3 regions of the Psychromonas sp. SR45-3 genome follow, and region 3 is predicted to be linked to each of the others. Evidence: predicted binding sites of a transcription regulator. Region 3 holds the regulator's gene; each other region holds the start of a gene.

The links. The regulator NrdR, encoded in region 3, represses ribonucleotide reductase genes. The targets are predictions, from matches to a motif close to AAACACNANATNTNGTGTTT.
Region 1: the regulator NrdR is predicted to act here: its motif matches at 2,516-2,535, upstream of nrdA (class 1a ribonucleoside-diphosphate reductase subunit alpha).
Region 2: the regulator NrdR is predicted to act here: its motif matches at 5,341-5,360, upstream of nrdD (anaerobic ribonucleoside-triphosphate reductase).

Annotation. Positions count from the first base shown of each region.
Region 1 is NZ_JACJDP010000046.1:16,728-24,345, reverse strand. It holds gene H5084_RS17190 (dicarboxylate/amino acid:cation symporter) at 1-1,137, shown strand, start outside; gene H5084_RS17185 (YecH family metal-binding protein) at 1,511-1,747, shown strand; gene H5084_RS17180 (hypothetical protein) at 1,895-2,038, opposite strand; gene nrdA (class 1a ribonucleoside-diphosphate reductase subunit alpha) at 2,618-4,888, shown strand; gene H5084_RS17170 (FAD-dependent oxidoreductase) at 5,285-7,438, shown strand; gene H5084_RS17165 (DUF547 domain-containing protein) at 7,438-7,618, shown strand, end outside.
Region 2 is NZ_JACJDP010000003.1:14,140-21,757, forward strand. It holds gene rsxG (electron transport complex subunit RsxG) at 1-194, opposite strand, end outside; gene rsxD (electron transport complex subunit RsxD) at 191-1,246, opposite strand; gene rsxC (electron transport complex subunit RsxC) at 1,250-3,787, opposite strand; gene rsxB (electron transport complex subunit RsxB) at 3,789-4,361, opposite strand; gene rsxA (electron transport complex subunit RsxA) at 4,358-4,936, opposite strand; gene nrdD (anaerobic ribonucleoside-triphosphate reductase) at 5,386-7,518, shown strand.
Region 3 is NZ_JACJDP010000030.1:7,482-15,099, forward strand. It holds gene H5084_RS14365 (TolC family outer membrane protein) at 1-1,041, shown strand, start outside; gene H5084_RS14370 (OmpA family protein) at 1,028-1,633, shown strand; gene H5084_RS14375 (transglutaminase-like cysteine peptidase) at 1,645-2,337, shown strand; gene H5084_RS14380 (EAL domain-containing protein) at 2,345-4,285, shown strand; gene H5084_RS14385 (peptide-methionine (S)-S-oxide reductase) at 4,753-4,881, opposite strand; gene nrdR (transcriptional regulator NrdR) at 5,200-5,655, shown strand; gene ribD (bifunctional diaminohydroxyphosphoribosylaminopyrimidine deaminase/5-amino-6-(5-phosphoribosylamino)uracil reductase RibD) at 5,791-6,930, shown strand; gene H5084_RS14400 (riboflavin synthase) at 6,932-7,594, shown strand; gene ribBA (bifunctional 3,4-dihydroxy-2-butanone-4-phosphate synthase/GTP cyclohydrolase II) at 7,618-7,618, shown strand, end outside.

The sequences.
Region 1 (7,618 bases), on a different contig from region 3:
TTAGGTACACTCTTCATTAATGCTATTAAAATGCTTATTGTCCCATTGGTTTTTTTCTCGCTTATTGTCGGCATCACATCAATGCAAGATACCAAAAAAATGGGCAGAATTGGACTTAAAGCAATTGTGCTTTATTTAGGAACCACAGCTTTTGCAATTACTATTGGTCTTGGGCTTGCTACCATTTTTACACCCGGTGCAGGATTAGAAATGATTGCAGTATCTGCAGACACAGCAATACCTAATGCACCAACTCTAGTGCAAACATTGCTTAATATGATTCCTAAAAACCCAGTCGGTGCACTTGCAGCCGGTAACATTTTACAAATTATCGTGTTTGCAATTGGCCTAGGTATTTCTTTGGCATTGATTGGTGAAAAAGCAGACCCTGCTATTAAGCTTTTTGAAAGCCTTGCAGAAGCTATGTATAAACTAACTGAGTTAGTGATGAAGCTTGCACCTTATGGTGTATTTGGCCTAATGGCTTGGGTTTCAGGTAAATACGGCGCGGACGTGTTGCTACCTTTAGTCAAAGTAATTGCTGTGGTTTATTTAGGTGCATTAATTCACGTAGTTATATTTTACAGCGGTGTAATCGCTATTTTGGGTCGCTTAAACCCTGTTCGTTATTTAAAAAGTTTAATGAACCCTGCTGCTGTTGCATTTACGACTACAAGTAGCTCAGGCACTCTGCCAGCCACTATTAAAGCGTCGCGTGAAGAGCTAGGCGTTTCTAAGGGTGTAGCAAGCTTTGTGCTACCACTTGGTGCAACCATCAACATGGATGGAACTGCTTTATATCAAGGGGTTTGTGCTCTATTTATCGCACAAGCATTTGGCATTGACCTTGCAGCTTCTGACTACATTACGATCATACTAACGGCTACATTAGCGTCAGTAGGTACTGCAGGTGTCCCTGGTGCAGGTCTGATCATGCTTTCATTAGTATTAACAACTGTTGGCCTTCCACTGGAAGGGTTAGCGATTGTTGCAGGTATCGACCGTATTCTTGATATGGCGCGTACTACTGTTAATATTTGTGGCGATATGATGGTTTCATTATTAGTTGCTAAAAGTGAAGGTGAGCTTGATAAAGAGATCTTTAATGGCAATAAAGCATTTAAAGAAACTGTATAAGATTTACCTTTAACAATATCAAACGCCACTTGCTGTAAGTGGCGTTTTTTAAATATTACTTGATCTTATCTTCAAGAATAATCCCGCTAAAAAATCTTCAAGCAAACTCTACTAATATCCAAGCCCCAGCGAAGAAAGCCACATCCACTGTTTATCAACTGATATGTGCTCGTAAAACCTTCAAAATATCTAAATCTATTACTGACATTTTACTTATAGACACAACTTGTTTTGTATCAATACCTAAGTATTTGGTTTGGATATAGTGTGTCGAAGTTAACTCATCCACTACAGCGGCTAAATTGATTAGTTTTAAGTAGAAAACTTAAACTCTCAGCGGATATTTGGCAAAAAATCGGAGCGAAGATTAAACATGAACCAATCTATACACGGTCATCAGGTCATGGAAATGATGGCAGAATCAAAAAAAACTTATACTAAACAAACGTTAAAAGCAGAAATTGCTAATATTTTTGGTGAGAATGCGCTTTTTCATACTTGCATGGGGAGCGACTTAAGCGCAGATCAATTGATTGAGTTTCTAGCATCTAAGGGAAAGTTTATAGAATCGGCAGAGGGAATTAAAATGCCAGAGGATCATCTTTGCTAAACAACAATAAGCGCAATTAATGGTTAAGCCGCATGCTATCAGGTAAGGTTTATGTAGAGCATTGATAAAAGAGTGATAAGCACTCTTTTATCAATAGGTAAGTTGAAATAAAAGCCAATATCAGTATTCATTATATCGCTTTAGGGCTTAACCTTTTACATGCATCGTTGCGTCTTTGAAAAACTCATGTAACGTTAAGATTAAATGCTTCTCTAATACTTGAGAGGTGCATTCATTTAAACTATTAAAAGAATCATAATCTCCTTTCTCGTAGTCGGTTTCATCTCTCACACAAAAGCCTTTAGTAAAGATCACTTCACCTTTTTGCTCTAAAATATATGCTGCGTCGAAATCAGCAATAATATTGTACTCAGAAGAAGCAAGATTGACGAAGATTAGCCATAGATACGCTCATTAATATCGTGATGAAATAAGAGGAGGCATTAAAGCTATCGGAATTGCAACATCTCAGCGTTACATTGATAGGCTGTATCAATAGTACGATATGGCATTAAATTGTAAATTTGAGACATTAAAAAATAAATTTTAAAAAATTATTGCTCGTATAAAACACAATTTTACATATAAAAAAAAAGCAAAATAGTTATTGCAATTTGCATAAAACAGACCTCACTTACAGCATTTTGTTAGTAACTACTAACAGATATAAATCATGCCAATTTGTCCACAATTTTATCCACTAATTTAATGATAGTTATCCCTTGAAAATTTTTCAAAAAGCTTTATCTTGTGCCTCTTCCTTAGAACCAACACTACATCTTGTGTTTTAAATGAACAATCAACACTATAAGAAATAACTGCTTGTAATCGCTAAAGTAATTATTTTGTTCTTCGACAAAAGGTAAAAAAATGAATAAAAACCTATCTGTGACCAAACGAAACGGAAAGAGAGAAAGCATTGATCTTGAAAAAATTCACCGCGTGATCACCTGGGCGGCTGAAGGGCTAAGTAATGTTTCTGTTTCACAGGTAGAGTTAAATTCACATATCCAGTTTTACGATGGTATTCGCACCGATGATATCCATGAAACTATTATCAAAGCCGCAGCAGACTTAATCTCTGAAGAGTCGCCAGACTACCAATACTTAGCAGCTCATTTAGCGGTATTTCATTTACGTAAACGTGCTTACCGTCGTTTCACACCACCAAGTGTGTTTGAACATGTCAGTAAAATGGTATCAAAAGGCAAATACGATGAGCATCTATTAGCCGATTACACCAAACAAGAATTTGAAGAAATGGACAAGTTTATCGACCATGATCGTGACTTGAACTTCTCTTATGCAGCCGTAAAGCAGCTAGAAGGTAAATACCTCATTCAAAACCGTGTTACCGGTGAAATTTATGAGAGTGCACAGTTTTTATACCTGATGGTATCTGCTTGTTTATTTGCTGATTACGATAAAGATGTACGTTTAGACTATGTAAAACGTTTTTACGATGCAACATCTCAATTTAAAATATCATTACCGACACCTATTATGTCTGGTGTGCGAACACCAACACGTCAATTTAGCTCATGTGTGCTTATTGAAGCTGATGACAGCTTAGACTCTATCAACGCGACCTCAAGCGCCATTGTAAAATATGTATCGCAACGTGCGGGTATTGGTATCAATGCAGGTCGTATTCGTGCAATGGGGAGTACCATTCGCGGTGGTGAAGCTTTCCACACAGGGTGTATTCCATTTTACAAACACTTCCAAACGGCGGTTAAATCTTGTTCTCAAGGTGGCGTTCGTGGTGGTGCAGCAACTGTCTTCTACCCTATTTGGCATTTAGAAGTTGAATCATTATTAGTACTTAAAAATAACCGCGGCATCGATTCAAACCGTGTTCGTCACCTTGATTATGGTGTACAACTGGGTCGTTTATTCTATCAACGCTTAATCGATAAAAAAGATATCACTTTATTTAGCCCGTCTGATACACCGGGACTATACGATGCTTTCTTTGAAGACCAAGATGAGTTTGAACGTTTGTATCATCTCTATGAAAGTGATGAGTCAATTCGTCAAACTTCGATTCCGTCAGTGCAATTATTTTCACTACTGATGCAAGAGCGTGCAAGTACAGGTCGTATTTACATTCAAAATGTCGACCATTGTAATACACACAGTCCGTTTGATAGTAAAGTAGCACCAGTTCGTCAGAGTAACTTATGTTTAGAAATCGCGTTGCCGACTAAACCGTTAAGTCATATTAAAGATGAAGAAGGCGAAATTGCGTTATGTACGTTGTCTGCTATCAACTTAGGCGCGATTGAGTCATTAGATGAAATTGAAGAGCTATCAGAGCTAGCAGTACGCGCTTTAGATAACTTATTAGATTATCAAGACTACCCAATTTTAGCAGCAGAGAAAAGCAGCATGAACCGCCGTACGTTAGGTATAGGCGTGATTAACTATGCTTACTACCTAGCAAAAAATGGTGTTAGATATTCAGATGGCAGTGCAAACAACCTAACACATAAAACTTTTGAAGCGATTCAGTTCTACCTATTGAAAGCATCAAATAAGTTAGCCAAAGAGCGTGGCGCTTGCCCATTGTTTAATGAAACTAATTACGCAAAAGGTATTTTGCCATTAGATACTTATAAAAAATCGCTAGATTCAATTTGTGATGAAGCCTATCACCTAGATTGGGAAACGTTACGTGCAGATATCGTTAAAGATGGTTTACGTAACTCAACATTATCAGCATTAATGCCTTCTGAAACATCAAGCCAGATATCTAATGCAACCAACGGTATTGAACCACCACGTGGCTTCATTAGTATCAAAGCGAGTAAAGATGGCATTTTAAAACAGGTCGTTCCTGAGTTTGAAAAATACAAAGCAAACTATGAACTGTTATGGAGTATTCCTAATAACCAAGGTTACTTAGAGTTGGTGGGTATTATGCAAAAGTTCGTTGATCAAGCGATTTCAGCGAATACCAACTATGATCCTAAACGTTTTGATGATGGTAAAGTGCCGATGACGACATTGCTTAAAGATTTATTAATGGCATACAAAATGGGTCTTAAAACACTTTATTACCATAACACTCGTGATGGTGCAGATGATGAAAAAGTAATTGAAGACGATGGCTGTGCCGGTGGCGCTTGTAAGATATAACCAACATTACAATTAATTGTTATAAAAAAGAATGTACTGAGTACATTCTTTTTTTTTGCCTAAAATTCATGTTGCATGTGTTTACAGACACACCCCGCATTTTTCTTGTAAAGAATAAAATAACCGCTTTATTTCAACTATCTCATCTATACTTTGGTTCAAAAAACATCTCGATTAACTTTTTTCACTTTTTTTAGATTATTAGGAAATTAAAATAAGCATTCTAAGGTCTTTATGTTTGAGCTATCCATTACAAGACAAAAAACTGTGCGCTAACAACGCAGTGATTTCAAAATAATAATAAACGTAATGGCTATGAAAATTCGACGTGGGTGCTTAAATAGTTGTAACGCAACTAAAGACCGCCCTATCGCATCCCTATAAAGGTTATAAACTATGTTAAAGAAGATCGTACTACTGTTACTAGCAATCGTATTAATAGGATTGTTTTTTCATTTCAACTTGCACCAACTCTTAACCTTAGATGGGTTGAAAGGATCAATGGATCAATTCAGTGAGTTGAGAGAAAAATCCCCGCTTTTAGTTATTGGTGGTTTCTTTGTTCTGTATGTTTTAGTCACCGCATTAGCATTACCTGGGGCGGCTATTTTAACACTCGCAGCCGGCGCTTTATTTGGTTTATTTGAAGGCTTCGTGATTGCTTCTTTTGCTTCTAGTTTAGGTGCTTTGTGTTCGTTTTTAGTGTCGCGTTATTTATTACGCGATTCACTTAAAAATCGTTTTCCTGAACGACTAGCTGCCATTGATGAAGGGATCAAAAAAGAAGGGGCTTTTTATCTATTTACTTTGCGCCTTGTGCCTATTTTCCCTTTCTTCTTGATCAACCTATTAATGGGTGTAACGGCACTTAAATCGTGGACATTCTACTGGGTTAGCCAGTTAGGTATGTTAGCCGGTACATTTATCTACGTAAATGCGGGTACTCAACTTGCTCAAATAGAGAGCCTATCGAATATTTTATCGTTTAACCTAATTATCTCTTTTGTTTTGTTAGGTCTATTTCCACTTATCGCAAAAGGAATTGTCAATATGATCAAAAAACGCCGTGTTTATGGTAAATGGACTAAACCAGCTAAATTCGACCGTAATATGGTTGTTATTGGTGCTGGCGCAGGTGGACTTGTTACCAGTTATATCGCTGCTGCTGTAAAAGCAAAAGTAACTTTAATTGAAGCCGGTGAAATGGGTGGTGACTGTCTTAACTATGGCTGTGTACCAAGTAAAGCCATTATTAAAAGTGCAAAGATTGCTGAACAAATTCGTAATGCACACCACTACGGTTTAGAAGATACAACCCCACAATTTTCATTCAAAAAAGTAATGGAGCGTGTTCATCAAGTGGTTGCCGATGTCGCGCCGCACGATAGTGTCGAACGTTACACTAACTTAGGGGTTGAAGTAGAAAAAGGTTATGCAAAAATCCTTGACCCTTGGACAGTACAAATTAGCTATGAAGATGGAACAACAAAGAAACTAACAACGCGTAGCATTGTTATCGCAACCGGTGCACGCCCATTTGTGCCGCCACTACCAGGTATTGAAGAAACAGGTTACGTCACTAGTGATACGCTGTGGAATGAGTTTGCAAAATTAGAAGAAGCACCAAAAAAATTAGTGGTACTCGGTGGTGGTCCAATCGGTTCAGAATTAGCGCAAAGCTTTGCACGTCTTGGTTCAAAGGTAACGCAAATTGAAATGGCTGAACGCATCATGATCAAAGAAGATCTTGAAGTGTCTGAATTTGCAACTGAATCGCTAAAAGAAAGTGGCGTGAACATCTTAACATCGCACCAAGCATTACGTTGTGAGACTCAAGACGGTAAGAAATTCATCATCGTTAAACATAATGAGGAAGAAATTGCGATTGAATACGACCAATTATTATGTGCTGTAGGACGTAGTGCACGTTTAACGGGTTATGGTTTAGAAGAGTTAGGTATTGAAACAAACCGTACGATCTTAACTAACGAGTATTTAGAAACTCTTTACCCTAACATCTTTGCTGCAGGCGACATTGTGGGCCCTTATCAATTTACTCATGTTGCAGCGCATCAAGGCTGGTACGCTGCAGTAAATGGTTTATTCGGACACTTGAAGAAATTTAAAGTGGATTACCGAGTGATCCCATGGACAACCTTTATTGATCCTGAAGTTGCTCGTGTTGGTATTAATGAAGCTGAAGCCAAAGAAAAAGGCATTGATTATGAAATAACACGCTTTGACTTTGAAGAGTTAGACCGCGCGATTACCGACAGCGCAACCAAAGGTTTCATTAAAGTCATTACGCCTAAGGGCAAAGACAAAATCTTAGGTGTGACGATTGTTTCTGAACATGCAGGTGATTTAATCGCAGAATTTGTGTTAGCCATGAAGCACGGCTTAGGGCTTAATAAAATTCTAGGTACGATCCACAGTTATCCTACATGGGCTGAAGGTAATAAGTATGCAGCTGGGGAATGGAAACGTAATCACGCACCACAAACCGTATTAAACTGGTTAGAAAAATACCATACTTGGAGACGCGGTTAATGACCTCCGTTATAGTAAATACAACCAATAAGGTAAGCGCATTGGTCCGCTTAACCTTAGGAGCTGCAATATTAAGTAGCTCGCTTATTAGTCATGTTTACGCTGAAACTGAAGCAAAAAATCTACATGCAGATTGGACTGAGTTACTTCAGGAAAATGTTGCTGCAATTGATAACGGGC
Region 2 (7,618 bases), on a different contig from region 3:
AAACAACTGTCTATAATTTGGTTGTCATATTGGTTAGGTTCAATCAGTTCATTAATATTATTTTGCAGTGCAATCTGCTCCTGTTGCAAAATAATCGGTTGTGTTAACACGTTAATTAATGCGATTGCCCCAGTACAAACAACGGCAAAAGTTGCTAGTAAGAAAGCATTGCGACTGATAATGGGTAGCATCATGTGCGTTTTCTCCCGTAAACTTTGGGTTTGCTGTAATAATCGATTAATGGCACACACATATTGGCGAGCAATACTGCAAAAGCAACGGCATCAGGATATCCACCGACATTACGGATCACCACAACTAATAAAGCACATAATAAACCATAGATGATGCGCCCCTTCACCGTGGTGCTTGCCGTAACTGGGTCGGTTAGAATAAAGAAGGCGCCAAGCATAGTGGCACCTGAAAATAGGTGGAACAGAGGGGATGAATATAAATCGGGATCACTTGCAAAGGGAATAAACGAGAAAATGGTGATACCTACAATGAAAGCCACTGGGATATACCACATGATGACTTGTTTTTTCAGTAATAGAAGTCCACCGGCTAAATACGCTAAATTAACCCATTGGCTGCCTTGTAGTGAATCCAAACTGAATAAGGTTGTTTTCAATGTTTCTGATATTGTTTCACCCACGTGCAGCGCATTTCGAATCGTTTCCAATGGCGTTGCTAAAGTGAATCCATCGATTGATGTTTTAATTTGCGTGACACTATAGCCATCAACACTGAAGCCGGTAAAAATCAGACTTAAGGTGTCAATGAACGTGACAGGAAAAGCTTGTATGGGTTGTATTGGTAACCATGCTGTCATTTGCACAGGAAAAGATATTAATAATAATACATAACCGGCCATTGCAGGATTAAAGATATTTTGTCCTAGTCCACCATAAAGGTGCTTAACGATGAGGATGGCAAACAGGGTACCAATTACAATCACCCACCATGGCGCAAGAGAGGGGATTGCAATGGCCAATAAAATCGCAGTAAGCACGGCACTATAATCACCAATACTACTCATCACAGGGCGTTTACGCAGGGTCATAAATAATGCTTCGACAGCGACTGCGGTAACGACAGCCAATACTATTTGTACATAAATAGCTAAACCAAATAAGTAGCTATGTACAATAATCCCTGGCGTTAACCCTAAAATAACCATTTTCATTATTTCGGGGGTACGTCTTTTGATACGTTGGTGTGGCGAGGTCGAACTAAAAAGTGCCATGGGTTATTGATCCTTCTGTGCCAGTTTTTTGGCTTTTGCTTTGGCAATGACAGCCGCTATTTTGGTTTTTCTATCATCTTGATTATTATCACTGACAGGCTCATTGGATGGTATTACTTGAGTCTGTTGAGTATCGTCTTCGTTGTTCGTTTCTGATTGTGTTTTTTGATCGTTAATTTTTGGTGTTTCTTCTGCCAATTGTTTTTTATGTGAACGTGCTTGCTCTTTACGTATAGCGCGTTGTTTAATCACTTCTGTATTATCAGGCTCTGATGGATTGTTTGTTTGAGCCGTCTCAGCCTCTTTTGCTAATTTCTTTTCCTTGGCGCGTTTGATTGCGGCTGCGACAGCTGCTTTTTTAGGATCAGCCTGGTTTTCGGTTGAATCAGTCACTGTCTCTGACTCAGTATTTTCGGCAGCTAATTTTTTTGCTTTTGCACGGGCGATAGCAGCTGCGACAGCTGCTTTTTTAGGATCAGCCTGGTTTTCGGTTGAATCAGTCACTGTCTCTGACTCAGTATTTTCGGCAGCTAATTTTTTTGCTTTTGCACGGGCGATAGCAGCCGCGACAGCTGCTTTTTTAGGATCAGCCTGTTTTTCGGTTGATTCAGTCACTGTCTCTGACTCCGCATTTGCAGCCGCTTGTTTTTTTGCTTTTGCACGGGCGATGGCGGCTGCGACAGCTGCTTTTTTAGGATCAGCCTGTTTTTCGGTTGATTCAGTCACTGTCTCTGACTTCGCATTTGCAGCCGCTTGTTTTTTTGCTTTTGCACGAGCAATTGCTGCTGCGACAGCTGCTTTTTTAGGATCAGCCTGTTTTTCGGTTGATTCAGTCACTGTCTCTGACTCCGCATTTGCAGCCGCTTGTTTTTTTGCTTTTGCACGAGCAATTGCTGCGGCGACTTGGCTATTTTGAGAACTTGGTTTTTCTACATTGGCGGTATCAGCCTCTTTGCTGACGTCTAAATTAGCATTGGCTTGCTTTTTCGCTTTTGCTCGAGCTAATGCAGCGGCAACAAGGTCTTCGCCGTTATTGTTGTCTTTCATTTGTTGTTTACGTTTTTCAGCGGCTTGTTTATGTTTAAGTTGTCGCTGTTTTTTCTCATTTTCTAAACGTAATTCTCTGTCTTCATGGCGTTGGCGTGCAATTGCTGCTTTCTCTGCTTCAACTTTTTCGGTTTTAATCTGTGCTTTAGAGACGCGATAATATTCTACTAATGGTATATGGCTTGGACAAACATAAGCGCAGGCACCACATTCAATACAAGCTGATAGGTCGTATTCTTCTAATTTTTTATGGTCTTCACTTTGTGAGTACCATAGTAGTTGTTGTGGTAATAGCTCAACGGGGCAAGCCTCTGCGCACTCGCTACAGCGAATACAGCTCATTTCCTCTTTTGGTTCTGGTAGTTCTTTAATCGTTGGTGCCAATATGCAGTTACAAATTTTACTCACGGGCATTTCAGGATTGCTCACCGTAAAGCCCATCATAGGACCGCCGATAATAAGCTTCTGATGGTCTAATTCATTTAACCAATAAGTATCTAGGAGATGCTGGATCGGTGTCCCGATACGTACCCGCGCATTACCTTTTTTAACAAAAGCGTCTCCGGTGACCGTGACTATTCTCGATACCAGTGGTTTACCATTGATGATGGCTTCTTTTACCGCAAATATAGTACCGACATTGAGCATTACGATACCAAGTTCCGAAGAGTGTTTGTAAGCTGGTGTTTGCTCACCGGTTAATACTTCAATTAATTGTTTCGCACTACCAGAAGGGTAGCGCGTCGGGATCACTCTGAGTAATATCTTTTCGCTGATGCTGTCAGGTAATGCTAGTAATGATTTAGTAAAAGCTTCAATGGCTTCTGGCTTGTTATCTTCAACCGCAAAAATAGTCAGCTTAGGTTGTAGCATATACTGCATTATTTGAATGCCTTCGATAATCTCATCGGCATGCTCTTGAATCAAGCGATCATCAGAAGTGATGTAAGGTTCACACTCAATAGCATTAATGATTAATAAGCGATTTTCACTATGCGCTAACTTTAAATGCGTGGCAAAGCCTGCGCCACCTAATCCTATAATGCCTGCTTGTTGAACTGCTTCAACTAAGGTTGCGGGGTTTTCATTACGATAATCTTCAAAGCCTTGATATGGATAAATTCTGTCTAAGCCATCAGTGGCAATTACAATAGATAACACGGGTAAACCTGATGGGTGGCAATCAGTTCTTGGTTCAATTGCTTTTATTGTGCCTGAGCTACTGGCATGCTGAACTACTAATGCACCATAAACTTTGGTTAAAGGTTGGCCTTTTAATACGTGATCGCCAACGTTCACTAATAGTTCGGGGATATGACCTTTTTGTTCAACGGCAATAATTAATTCGTCGGGAATGCCTGCATCGGTAATGGCACTTTGATTGCTCTGTTGTTTGTTTTGAGCAGGGTGTACACCACCGTGAAAATCCCACATTTTACCGGCAGCAATTTGTTCTAATTTTTTGTCACTTAATAAATAATTAGGCTGGGTCATGTTACGGCTCGTCATTGCTTTCAGTTGGAATTGTTTTAGTTGGAATTGTTTGTAAGTTCCACTGCCAATTTTGGGTAGTAATTTTGATAGGTAACATGTCGATGCAATCGGTTGGACAAGGCGCGACACATAATTCACAGCCGGTACATTCATCGGTGATCACCGTATGCATTTGTCTTGTTGCGCCTAAAATAGCATCAACGGGACATGCTTGAATACATTTGGTGCAGCCAATACATTCGTCTTCACGGATAAAGGCAACTGACTTCGGCTTTTCTTCACCTTCTAATTTTTTAGGCTCAATCCCCATACGCTCAGCTAACTGTAGCATTACTGCTTCACCGCCAGGTGGGCATTTATTAATGTCGTCACCTTCTGCAATAGCTTTTGCATAGGGTTTACAACCTGGGTAACCGCATTGACCACATTGTGTTTGAGGTAACATCGCATCAAGTTCTTCAACAATGGGGTCTTCTTTAACTTTAAATCGAATAGACGAGTAACCCAATAAAGAGCCAAAAATAAGCCCTAAAATACCTAGCGTTAAAATCGCAACAATAATACTTATGATCATTTAATTAACCCAGTAAAGCCCATAAATGCTAACGACATTAAGCCGGCCGTAATCATCGCGATAGATGCGCCTTTAAAGGGTAATGGTACATCAGCCGCGCTTAAGCGTTCACGTATTGAAGAGAATAAAACTAATACCAATGAGAAACCTGCACCGGCACCGAACCCGTAAATAACTGATTGTGCGAAGTTGTGTTGCTCAGTTAAGTTTAATAATGCTAAACCAAGAATGGCACAGTTCGTGGTGATTAACGGTAAAAATATACCCAGCAAACGGTACAAAGTTGGGCTGGTTTTATGCATCACCATTTCAGTAAATTGCACCACCACTGCAATCACTAAAATGAAGCTTAAGGTTTGCAAGTAGTGTAATCCTAAAGGCTCTAATAAATAATTGTTTACAATATAAGAAAGCGCAGCCGTTAAGGTCAATACAAAAGTGGTTGCTAATGACATACCAACAGCCGTTTCAATTTTATTTGAAACGCCCATGAAAGGGCATAAGCCTAAGAATTTTACTAACACAAAGTTATTAACTAACACTGTGCCAAAAAAGAGTAAAAAATAATCGCTCATAAATAATAATTCCACTACTTTCGTAGGTGATTTGATGCGTTGAAAATGAGGCGCATTATAACAATAAAAGTTGATAAGTTCAGCGTAAAAGTATTATCAATTTTAGTGTTCCTGTTATTTGCTGTGTCAACCAATTAAAGCATCCGATTAATTGAGATTTCAATGGGGGTAATTTGGGGGAAAGGTATCATGTTGATAAGTATTAATTAATGATAATTAATATAGCGATTTAACTTTTTTACTTATTTCTCGTTGTTAACTTTGATCATAAACCGAGCACTTTTAATAAATATTGTCGGAGTTATTTATTTCATTCAGTTGAATATTTAAAGCACAAATTGGACATGGTGTTTTCAAAGTTGATTTACATCAATATGCTACATATTGTGCTAGGTATAGTTCACGGGCACTATATATTGTGTCTTGTGAATTAATTATTGGAGCTGTAAATGAAACCTGTTGTGATCAAACGAGATGGTAGTCAAGTCCCTTTTAATGCTTTACGCATTGCTGAAGCCGTTTTGAAAGCCTCTGGAGCTGCTCGTTGTAAAGGTGTCGATGCTTTTGCGATTGCTGCTGAAGTTGAAACAAGCTTGGTAGGACAAGAGCAAGTAGATATTCATTACATTCAAGATGCGGTTGAAGCGTGTTTGATGAAAAGTAATCATATTGAACTGGCGCGTATATATATTGAGTATCGTCACGATAGAGATATTGCACGAGAACGGAAAAGTCATTTAAACAGTGAAATAGACGGATTAATTGAACAAAGTAATGCATCATTATTAAATGAAAATGCCAATAAAGATGGCAAAGTCATTCCTACGCAACGCGATTTATTAGCTGGTATCGTCGCTAAGCATTATGCCAAGTCGCATATTTTGCCGCGTGATGTCGTGCGAGCACACGAAGCGGGTGAAATTCATTACCATGATTTAGATTATGCCCCTTTTTTCCCGATGTTTAATTGCATGTTGATTGATATTAAAGGCATGTTTACCGATGGTTTTAAAATGGGTAATGCAGAAATTGAACAGCCTAAGTCAATTTCAACCGCAACCGCAGTAACAGCACAAATTATTGCACAGGTCGCAAGCCACATTTACGGTGGAACCACCATTAATGGTATCGATACGATACTCGCTCCCTATGTAACCAAAAGCTTTGATAAGCATTTAAAAACCGCACAACAATGGCATATTGAAGATGCGCATACCTATGCAACGCAGCAAACAGAAATAGAATGTTATAACGCTTTTCAATCGCTAGAATATGAAGTGAATACGTTACACACAGCTAATGGACAAACCCCCTTTGTTACCTTTGGTTTTGGCTTAGGAAGTGATTGGCAGTCGCGTTTGATACAACAGTCAATTCTTAAAAATCGTATCGCTGGCTTAGGTAAAAATCGTAAAACAGCTATTTTCCCTAAATTAGTTTTTGCTATCAAAGATGGCTTAAATCATAAAGTTGACGATCAAAATTATGATATTAAGCAACTTGCACTCGAGTGTGCGTCAAAGCGTATGTACCCTGATATTTTAAATTACGATAAGGTAGTAGAGGTCACTGGATCCTTCAAAACACCAATGGGGTGTCGTAGTTTCCTCGATGTTTATTACCAAAAAAGTGGCTTAGATAAGGGGGAGTTAATTCATGATGGCAGAAATAATCTGGGTGTGGTGAGTCTCAACTTACCGCGTATTGCATTAGAAGCAGATGGTAATATCGAACGCTTTGATGAATTATTAAATACACGATTACTATTAGCTAAAAAAGCATTAGATACGCGTATTGAAAGGTTAAGTGAAGTTAAAGCCAGTGTGGCACCTATTCTATACATGGAAGGGGCTTGTGGTGTGCGTTTGAAAGCTGACGATTGTATTGCTGATATTTTTAAACATGGCCGAGCGTCAATTTCATTGGGTTACATTGGCTTACATGAAACGGTAAATGCCTTATACGGTAATGAAAAACATATCTTTGATTGCGCCACTAAGCAGCAAAAAGCATTACAAATCATCACGCGTTTAAAGCAAGCAACACAAGAGTGGAGTGAGCAATCAGGTTATGCATTTAGTTTGTACTCCACACCCTCTGAAAATTTATGTGACCGTTTCTGTCGTCTAGATGCTAAACGCTTTGGTGTATTAGAAGGGGTGACCGATAAAGGCTATTACACAAACTCCTTCCATTTAGATGTCGAAAAAGCAGTCAATCCTTACGATAAATTAGACTTTGAAATGGCATATCCACCGATCGCTAGCGGAGGTTTTATTTGCTACGGCGAATACCCGAATATGCAACACAACCTGAAAGCTTTGGAGGATGTATGGGATTATAGCTATACACGTGTTCCCTATTACGGCACCAATACACCAATCGATGAATGTTATGAATGTAGCTTTACTGGCGAGTTTGATTGTACAAGTAAGGGGTTTGTTTGCCCAAGTTGTGGTAACTCAGATCCAGATAAGGTGGCAGTTACACGCCGAGTTTGCGGCTATTTAGGCAGCCCAGATGCACGGCCATTTAATGAAGGTAAACAAGAGGAAGTTAAGCGACGCGTCAAGCATCTATAGTTTGTGGTTATTGTTCGCTGTCGTGGTTGTACTTTTAGCTTATTCGTCTGTGCTGATAAATTATTAGGACCGATTTTCTGTGTTCTACTAAAGAAAATGA
Region 3 (7,618 bases):
GTAGAACGTACAAGTTATGCAACGAGTGCAGAACAATGGCGTTTGCATTCAATTGCTGAAGATATTGCATTAGAAATAGCTAAAGTCTACTTGGCGCTTATTCAGTCTGAAGAGTTGGTTTCTTTATCAGAAAAAAACTTACAGTCGCACGTTGAAATTTATGATCAAATTAAAGAGCGTACTGAATCTGGTTTTAGTAGTAAGGCCGATTTATCTCAGATTAATGGACGCTTAGCAAAAGCACAATCAAATTTGATTGCTGCTAAAAATAATTATTTAGACAGTAAAACCAAGTTCTATCGTCTCATTGATCAAACACCAGAAAATCTTGTTATTCCTTTTCCAGACCGCAGCATGTTACCAACTACTCGTGATGAAGGCCTCAAAATGGCGTTTAAAAATCATCCATCAGTATGGGCTGCAAGTAACGATATACAATCCGCTCATGCACAATACGATAGTGCTAAATCAACTTATTACCCTGAAGTTACATTTGAAATTGACGCTAATTTTAATGATAACGTTGATGGTGTTGATGGCAATTACACTAGCGGCGACGTGGGTGGTAATAATAATGATGTCACTGCGATGCTTCGTTTTAAATATAACTTGTTCTCAGGCGGTAAAGATCTCGCTTATACAAAAGAAACGGCATACAAAATTAATGAAGCTAAAGCGTTAAATATGACCGCGCATCGTGAAGTAAAAGAAGGTTTTATTTTATCTTGGGATGCATTTGAGCAATTAAATTTACAAAAGAAATACATCAAATTACATGTTATTGCTTCCAAAGACACACAGGCAGATTATAAAGAACAGTTTAAAATAGGCCAACGTAGTTTATTAGACTTATTAGATACCGAGAATGAATTATATCAAGCGAGACGTGACTTTTTAGAAGCCGAATTTTCTGAAATAACAGCACAATATCGTGTCTTACATTCAATGGGAAAATTATTAGACTCGTTGCGAGTGACTCGCCCTGCAACTTGGCAAGGAGAAGAGCAATTTGAAGGAGGTGTATACAATGAAAATAATTAGTCTATTTGCTGCCGCTATATTAGCGAGTGGCTGTTCATCTAATATTATTGAAATGACGCCTGAACCTACGGTACAAGTTTATGATTTATCGGATCTAGAAGGAGATGGCATAATATCTGCTCGAGATAAATGCCCTGCTACAGCACTCGGAGCTGAAATTAATAACGACGGATGTAGTACAGATAACCTTGAAAAAGTACGTATAAAATTGTTGGTAAATTTTGACAATGACTCTGCATTTGTTGATGGTAAATATTATGCAGAAATTAAAGCATTAGCAGATTTAATGAAAGAATATTCTTCGATTACAGTGATGATTGAAGGGCACACAAGTATTGTTGGTACTGAGCAATATAATAAGCAACTCTCTTTAAACCGTGCTGACGCAGTTAAACAAATATTAGTTAATCAATATGCCGTTGATGAAAATAGAATTGACACTATTGGCTTCGGATTTGAGCAGCTTCTTTTTGAAGGTAATGATGAATATGTGAATGCTCAAAATAGACGTATTGTTGCTGAAGTAGATGGTGCAGCAGATATAGTAGATATGAAATGGACTATCTATACCGTTGATCACCGTGAGCAATAATTACGAACTAAATGCATAGTAAACGTGCTTTATTAAAAAAAATATCCCTTATTGGCTTGTTTGTATATATGAGTAGTGCTTATCTATATGCAAGCATTCCAATAAATATTGATACCAAAAAATTGATCTCTGTATTGCAAAAAAACTATGGAGATCGTGCGGCAAAGCGTGGTTCTGCATGGTTAAAAGTCCTTAATAAGCAATATAAAAATGAACAACAAAAATTAATTAGTACTAACCGTTTTTTTAATCAACTGCAGTTTACAACAGATCAAAGATTGTGGGGTGAAAGTAATTATTGGGCAACACCTGTAGAGTTTATAGGGGCCAATGCGGGAGATTGTGAAGATTTTGCGTTAGCAAAGTATTTTAGTTTACTGGCTGTGGGTGTTGCAGACGATAAATTACGCATAGTGATGGTTAAATCCTTAACGCTTAACCAATACCATATGGTTGTGGCTTATTATAAACACCCAACAGCGGAACCACTAATTTTAGATAACATCGATGGACGTATAAAAAAAGCAAGTGAGCGACAAGATTTAATCCCTGTGTATAGCTTTAACGGTAAACAGTTATGGTTAAACAATGAAAAAAGACAAGGCCGCGTAGCAGGGAAACCCAGTAGACTCAAACGATGGAATGATTTAAATCATCGCATGGGACTTAATCAATTAAAGCAACCTGTTACATCAATGGAGTAACTTATTTATGACACTGTTTAATCAGATAAACTCATTATTACTAGGGCTGTTCTTACTAGTAGCAACGAGTTTGGCGTATTTTCAGTTTACCCAAACAAAAACATTTATGGATAGCCAAATAGCGTCGGACTTAAATAATACAACGAATGCGCTTACATTAATGTTGAAGCCGCACCTTGAAACAGGGGATGTTGCCTCTGCAGAAACTGTGATTAATGTTATTTTTGAAGGTGGATTTTATAAAAAAGTAAGCCTGACTTGGTTAGAAACAAGTAAAACACAAGTATGGGAAAACCCAATCAAAGTAGCCGGCGTACCACAGTGGTTTTTAGACTTACATTTATTTGAGTCACAAAGTACAGAGAGTGTTATTACTAATGGTTGGATCCAACTGGCAACATTAAATTTAGAAGCAAATCCAGCAATTGGTTACAGCCAATTATGGAAAGTAATGTGCGATACTTTAATCGCATTAGCTATTATATTTTTTGTCTCTTTAATTATTTTAAATCTTCGTTTAAAACGTATTCTTGCACCATTACATCGTGTCGCGGATCAAGCTAAACTGATTGCAAAACGAGAATTTCAGTCTAATTTAGCAATCCCGGAAACAACAGAGCTTAAAGAGGTTGTATTAGCTATTAATAGTATGTCTGGTCAATTACAAGCAGTGTTTTCACAGTTAGATAAAGAAGTGGTCTCTTTAAAGAAAGGAAAACTAACCGATACTGTTTCGCAATTACCAAATCGTTTATACCTTAATTCACAACTTGCAAGCTGGATCAAAGATCCTGGCTATGGTGGTTTATTAATCGCAAGGTTAGATTGGTTAGAAACGATTTACGATCAATTTGGGTATCAAGTTAGAGATAATACTATCCAAATTTTAGCCAAAGAAATGCAACAAACTTTACCTGCAGTATGTCCAAGCTTTATTGCTCGTATCTCCAATCGAGAGTTTGTATTTTTAGTCACTAAAGCATCGCAACCGCAACTGAACGTCTATTTACAAAAGGTATCTCGACTAATTAGTGAAGCAATGCAAAATGTAAATTATGATGGTGAGGGCCAATTTGCTATTGGTGGTGCGATTCGTACTGATGATATAACGGCTTCTGAATTATTAGCTAATGCAGATAATGCACTGCAACATGCTTTGAATGAATCAAAAGTGAGTCACTGGTACGAGAGTGTGGTTAAACAAGATATGACATTGACGCAATGGCATACTCATTTAAAAGAGGCAATTGCCAATAAGTCACTAAAATTTAAATGGCATCCTTCAATTTCATTTGCAAACGATAAAATTTTGCATCATGAAATTTACAGTATTATCACCATTGATAATAAACAGATCCGTGCCGCTAAATTTATGCCTTACATCGAGCAGTTAGAGTTAGGCAGTCAGTTCGATAAATCATTAATTGAAGCCATTGTAGAAAACCCAACCATGCAATCTAGCAATAAGAAAGTAGCCATTAACATTACTCATGACAGCGTGCTTGATTTGCAATTTCATAGTTGGTTGAAAGGGTTTTTGAAAGCACAACCTGATCAAAACCGCTTTTATTTTGAGATCCAAGAAGATGCTATTTTAAATCACCCTGAACAAAGTATTCATTTTGCTAACCTAATTAAAGAAGTGGGGGCTCAACTTGGCATTGATCATTATGGAAGAGAGATGGCGTCATTATCTTACTTACAAAATATCAAACCAAATTATGTAAAACTAGACCAATCTCTATCTTGTGATTTGAGCAATGAAATGGATGTTGGCGAGTTGACACAGCGACTTGTATTAACGCGAGCAGTAATTAACACTGCGCTCGGTTCAGGTGTGGATGTGATCATTACAGGAGTTGAAGATTACGAACAGCTAGATAGAGTCAGTGAATTACAAGCAACGGGTTATCAAGGATTCATTATTGCACCCAGTGATGTTAATTAACACCTAATCAACAGTTCTTTTCAAAATAAGAAAGCAAAAAAGGGTTAAATAGCGAGTAAACTATTTAACCCTTTTTTCTTGATAAAGTTAAATATATCAGACGTTTATGTCAACATTGTTAATGTGTTTAGTCAAATTTAATGCAGAAAAATACATCAATTCAACGCAAAAATTGGGTCAAATGATTATTTTCTTTGCAAAATTTCTAACACTGAAGGGATGCATTTTAACCAGCTAGATTGATCAGCTATTAGCTGAATTAATGGTATTAGTGGCGTTGGTTATGTGATTGTTTTTTGATTCCGCATGTTGCGCTTTAAATTTTGGAAACTTAGGTGCAACCACCACAATACAATAACCTTGCTCAGGATTTTTAAATAATATCTTTGATGATAATCCTATGCCGCATAAAAATATCAAGAGGTTCAACACTTGTTAATCTATCTTTATTAAATATCTGTTGTTGATTAATATGCGGTTTCTTTTCGGCCTCCGGTATGTCCTGAAATAGTACTTGTAACACCTTTTACTTGGTTAAAAGCTGTTTCAAGATACCTGAAACATCCCCCTCCGATGATCATATTTTTTTGTGTCATTGTGCTTCCTTATTGTTTGATAACTAAACGATGTAAATTATAGAGCTCGTTAACATTCGTATGAATAACTCATATAGAGTACAGTCTAAATGAACAATTTATGAGTACCTGCCATCATGTTGATCTCTGTCAGAACATATAGATATCACTTTTTAAGATAAAATAGTCTCTATAAACTGCCATCGTAGAGCATAAATATGTTAACTTAAGCACCTATTTAAAGCCTTAATGTGAGCGCTTGCTTAATGCACTCATCTTTACAGAGATCGAAATACGTTAAGTTATCATTTCGTCGTTTATTGAACAGAGAAAAACACTATGTTTTGTCCTTTTTGTAATGCCCAAGATACAAAAGTTATTGATTCACGTCTTGTTTCTGAAGGCTCTCAAGTTCGTCGCCGCCGTTTATGTAATGAGTGTAATGAACGATTCACTACCTTTGAATTAGCAGAACTTATCATGCCGCGTTTAATTAAATCAGATGGTAGTCGTGAACCCTTTAATGAAGAAAAACTGCTTGTAGGCATTAATATCGCACTAGAAAAACGCCCGGTTAGTATTGAAGCGGTAGAAAGTGCGGTGAATAAATTAAAATCAACATTGCGTGCAACTGGCGAGCGCGAAATCCCTTCCAAAATGGTGGGTGAATTGGTGATGGATTTACTTAAAAGCTTAGATAAAGTTGCTTACATTCGTTTTGCTTCTGTATATCGCGCTTTTGAAGACGTTAAAGAATTTGGTGAAGAGATTGCTAAATTAGATACCAATAAATGAATATAATAAATAGAAGCCTTAAATAAAATATAAATATTGCCAATAAAGTTTAAGGTTATTGACTGTTTATCGATCATACTGCACGTTAAATGTTTCAATGAATTAATTATTTAAATCAATAAAAGTACTAATAAAATGCTATTTACAGAGCTTGATGAAAAATACATGCAACGTGCCATCGTACTTGCTGAACGAGGCCGATTTACTACTTCTCCTAACCCAAATGTAGGGTGTGTAATTGTTAAGGAAGGCAATATTGTTGGTGAGGGCTTCCATCTTAAAGCGGGGGCTGGTCATGCAGAGGTGAATGCGCTAGCGATTGCCAAACAGCAATCTATTGGTGCTACATGTTATGTCACTCTGGAGCCTTGTTCGCATTTTGGTAGAACGCCTCCGTGCGCTTTAGCATTAGTTAAAGCGGGCGTTAAACGTGTTGTAGTCGCAATGGTTGATCCAAACCCTAAAGTGACAGGGCGAGGTATTACCTTATTACAAGAAGCGGGGATTAAAGTTGATGTGGGGTTGTTAACCAAACAAGCTGAGCAGTTAAATTTAGGTTTCATTACTCGAATGAAATATAAGCGCCCAAGAATAACGGTAAAAATGGCGTCAAGTTTAGACGGTAAAACGGCATTAAAAAATGGCCTTAGTCAATGGATAACAGGCCCAGACGCAAGAGTAGATGTCCAATATTATCGCGCACAGCAAAGCGCTATTTTAACAGGTATAAATACGGTGCTAGCCGATGACCCTAGTTTAAATGTGCGTTATAAAGAACTTTTAGCTAGCCCTGCTTTTGATAGTGAATTAGTGAGTGAAGCTAATCTGCGCCAACCAATACGTGTTATTTTAGATTCTAATAACCAATGTACATTACAAGAAAAATTATTTGATTTACCCGGTAAAGTTTTATTAGTGTCGTTACAAGCTCGAGATACAAGTGCATTCAAAAATTGTGTCGCGCAAGTCGATCAAATTATTTGTAGCGCAGACAATCATCAGCGTATCGACCTTAATGCGTTAATGATTTTGCTGAACGAATATGAAATTAACGACCTATGGGTGGAAGCTGGTGCAACTTTAGCTGGCGAATTGTTCAAAAATGAGTTGGTTGATGAATTTATTCTCTATCAAGCGACAAAATTAATGGGCGATCAAAGCAGAAACTTAGTAAACTTACCTAACTTTTCCACGATGAACGAAATTATTACCCTCAAATTACACTCTGTGATGCAGATAGGTAATGATATTCGTCTGATTAACCATCGAGAATAATATGTTTACAGGCATTATTGCAGCAGTGGGCAAAATCACTGCAATTAAAAATAATGAAAAAGATATGACCATCACAGTGCATGCTGGCGAGTTAGAGATGAACGATGTCAAACTCGGTGATAGTATTTCCAATAATGGTGTTTGTTTAACCGTAACACGTTTAGGTGAAAACTCATTTGATGCGGATGTCTCACATGAAACTATTCGATTAAGTGGCTTTGCAAATATTCAACCCGGATTTATGGTCAACCTCGAAAAAGCGATGCAAATGAATGACCGTTTTGGTGGTCATATTGTTAGCGGCCATGTTGATGGGGTTGGCGAAATAACGTCTATTTCTCCATTAGGTAATGCCGTTGAATATTGGATCAAAGCACCCGATGATTTAGCTAAATATATTGCTAAAAAAGGGTCGATTACCGTTGATGGGATCAGTCTTACAACGAATGATGTCGATGGCGCTAGTTTTAAATTAACCATCATTCCTCATACTATCAGTCAAACCACGATGCAACATTATGTTGTTGGTAGTCGTGTTAATTTAGAAGTGGATGTGATCGCTCGTTATCTAGAGCGTTTGGTATTAGGTAAACATGCCGCTGACACAAATAAAAAACAACAGTCGACAATGGATCTGCTAGCAAAAAGCGGTTTCATGGGGTAATTCACAAGGTTTAAGGAATAAAAA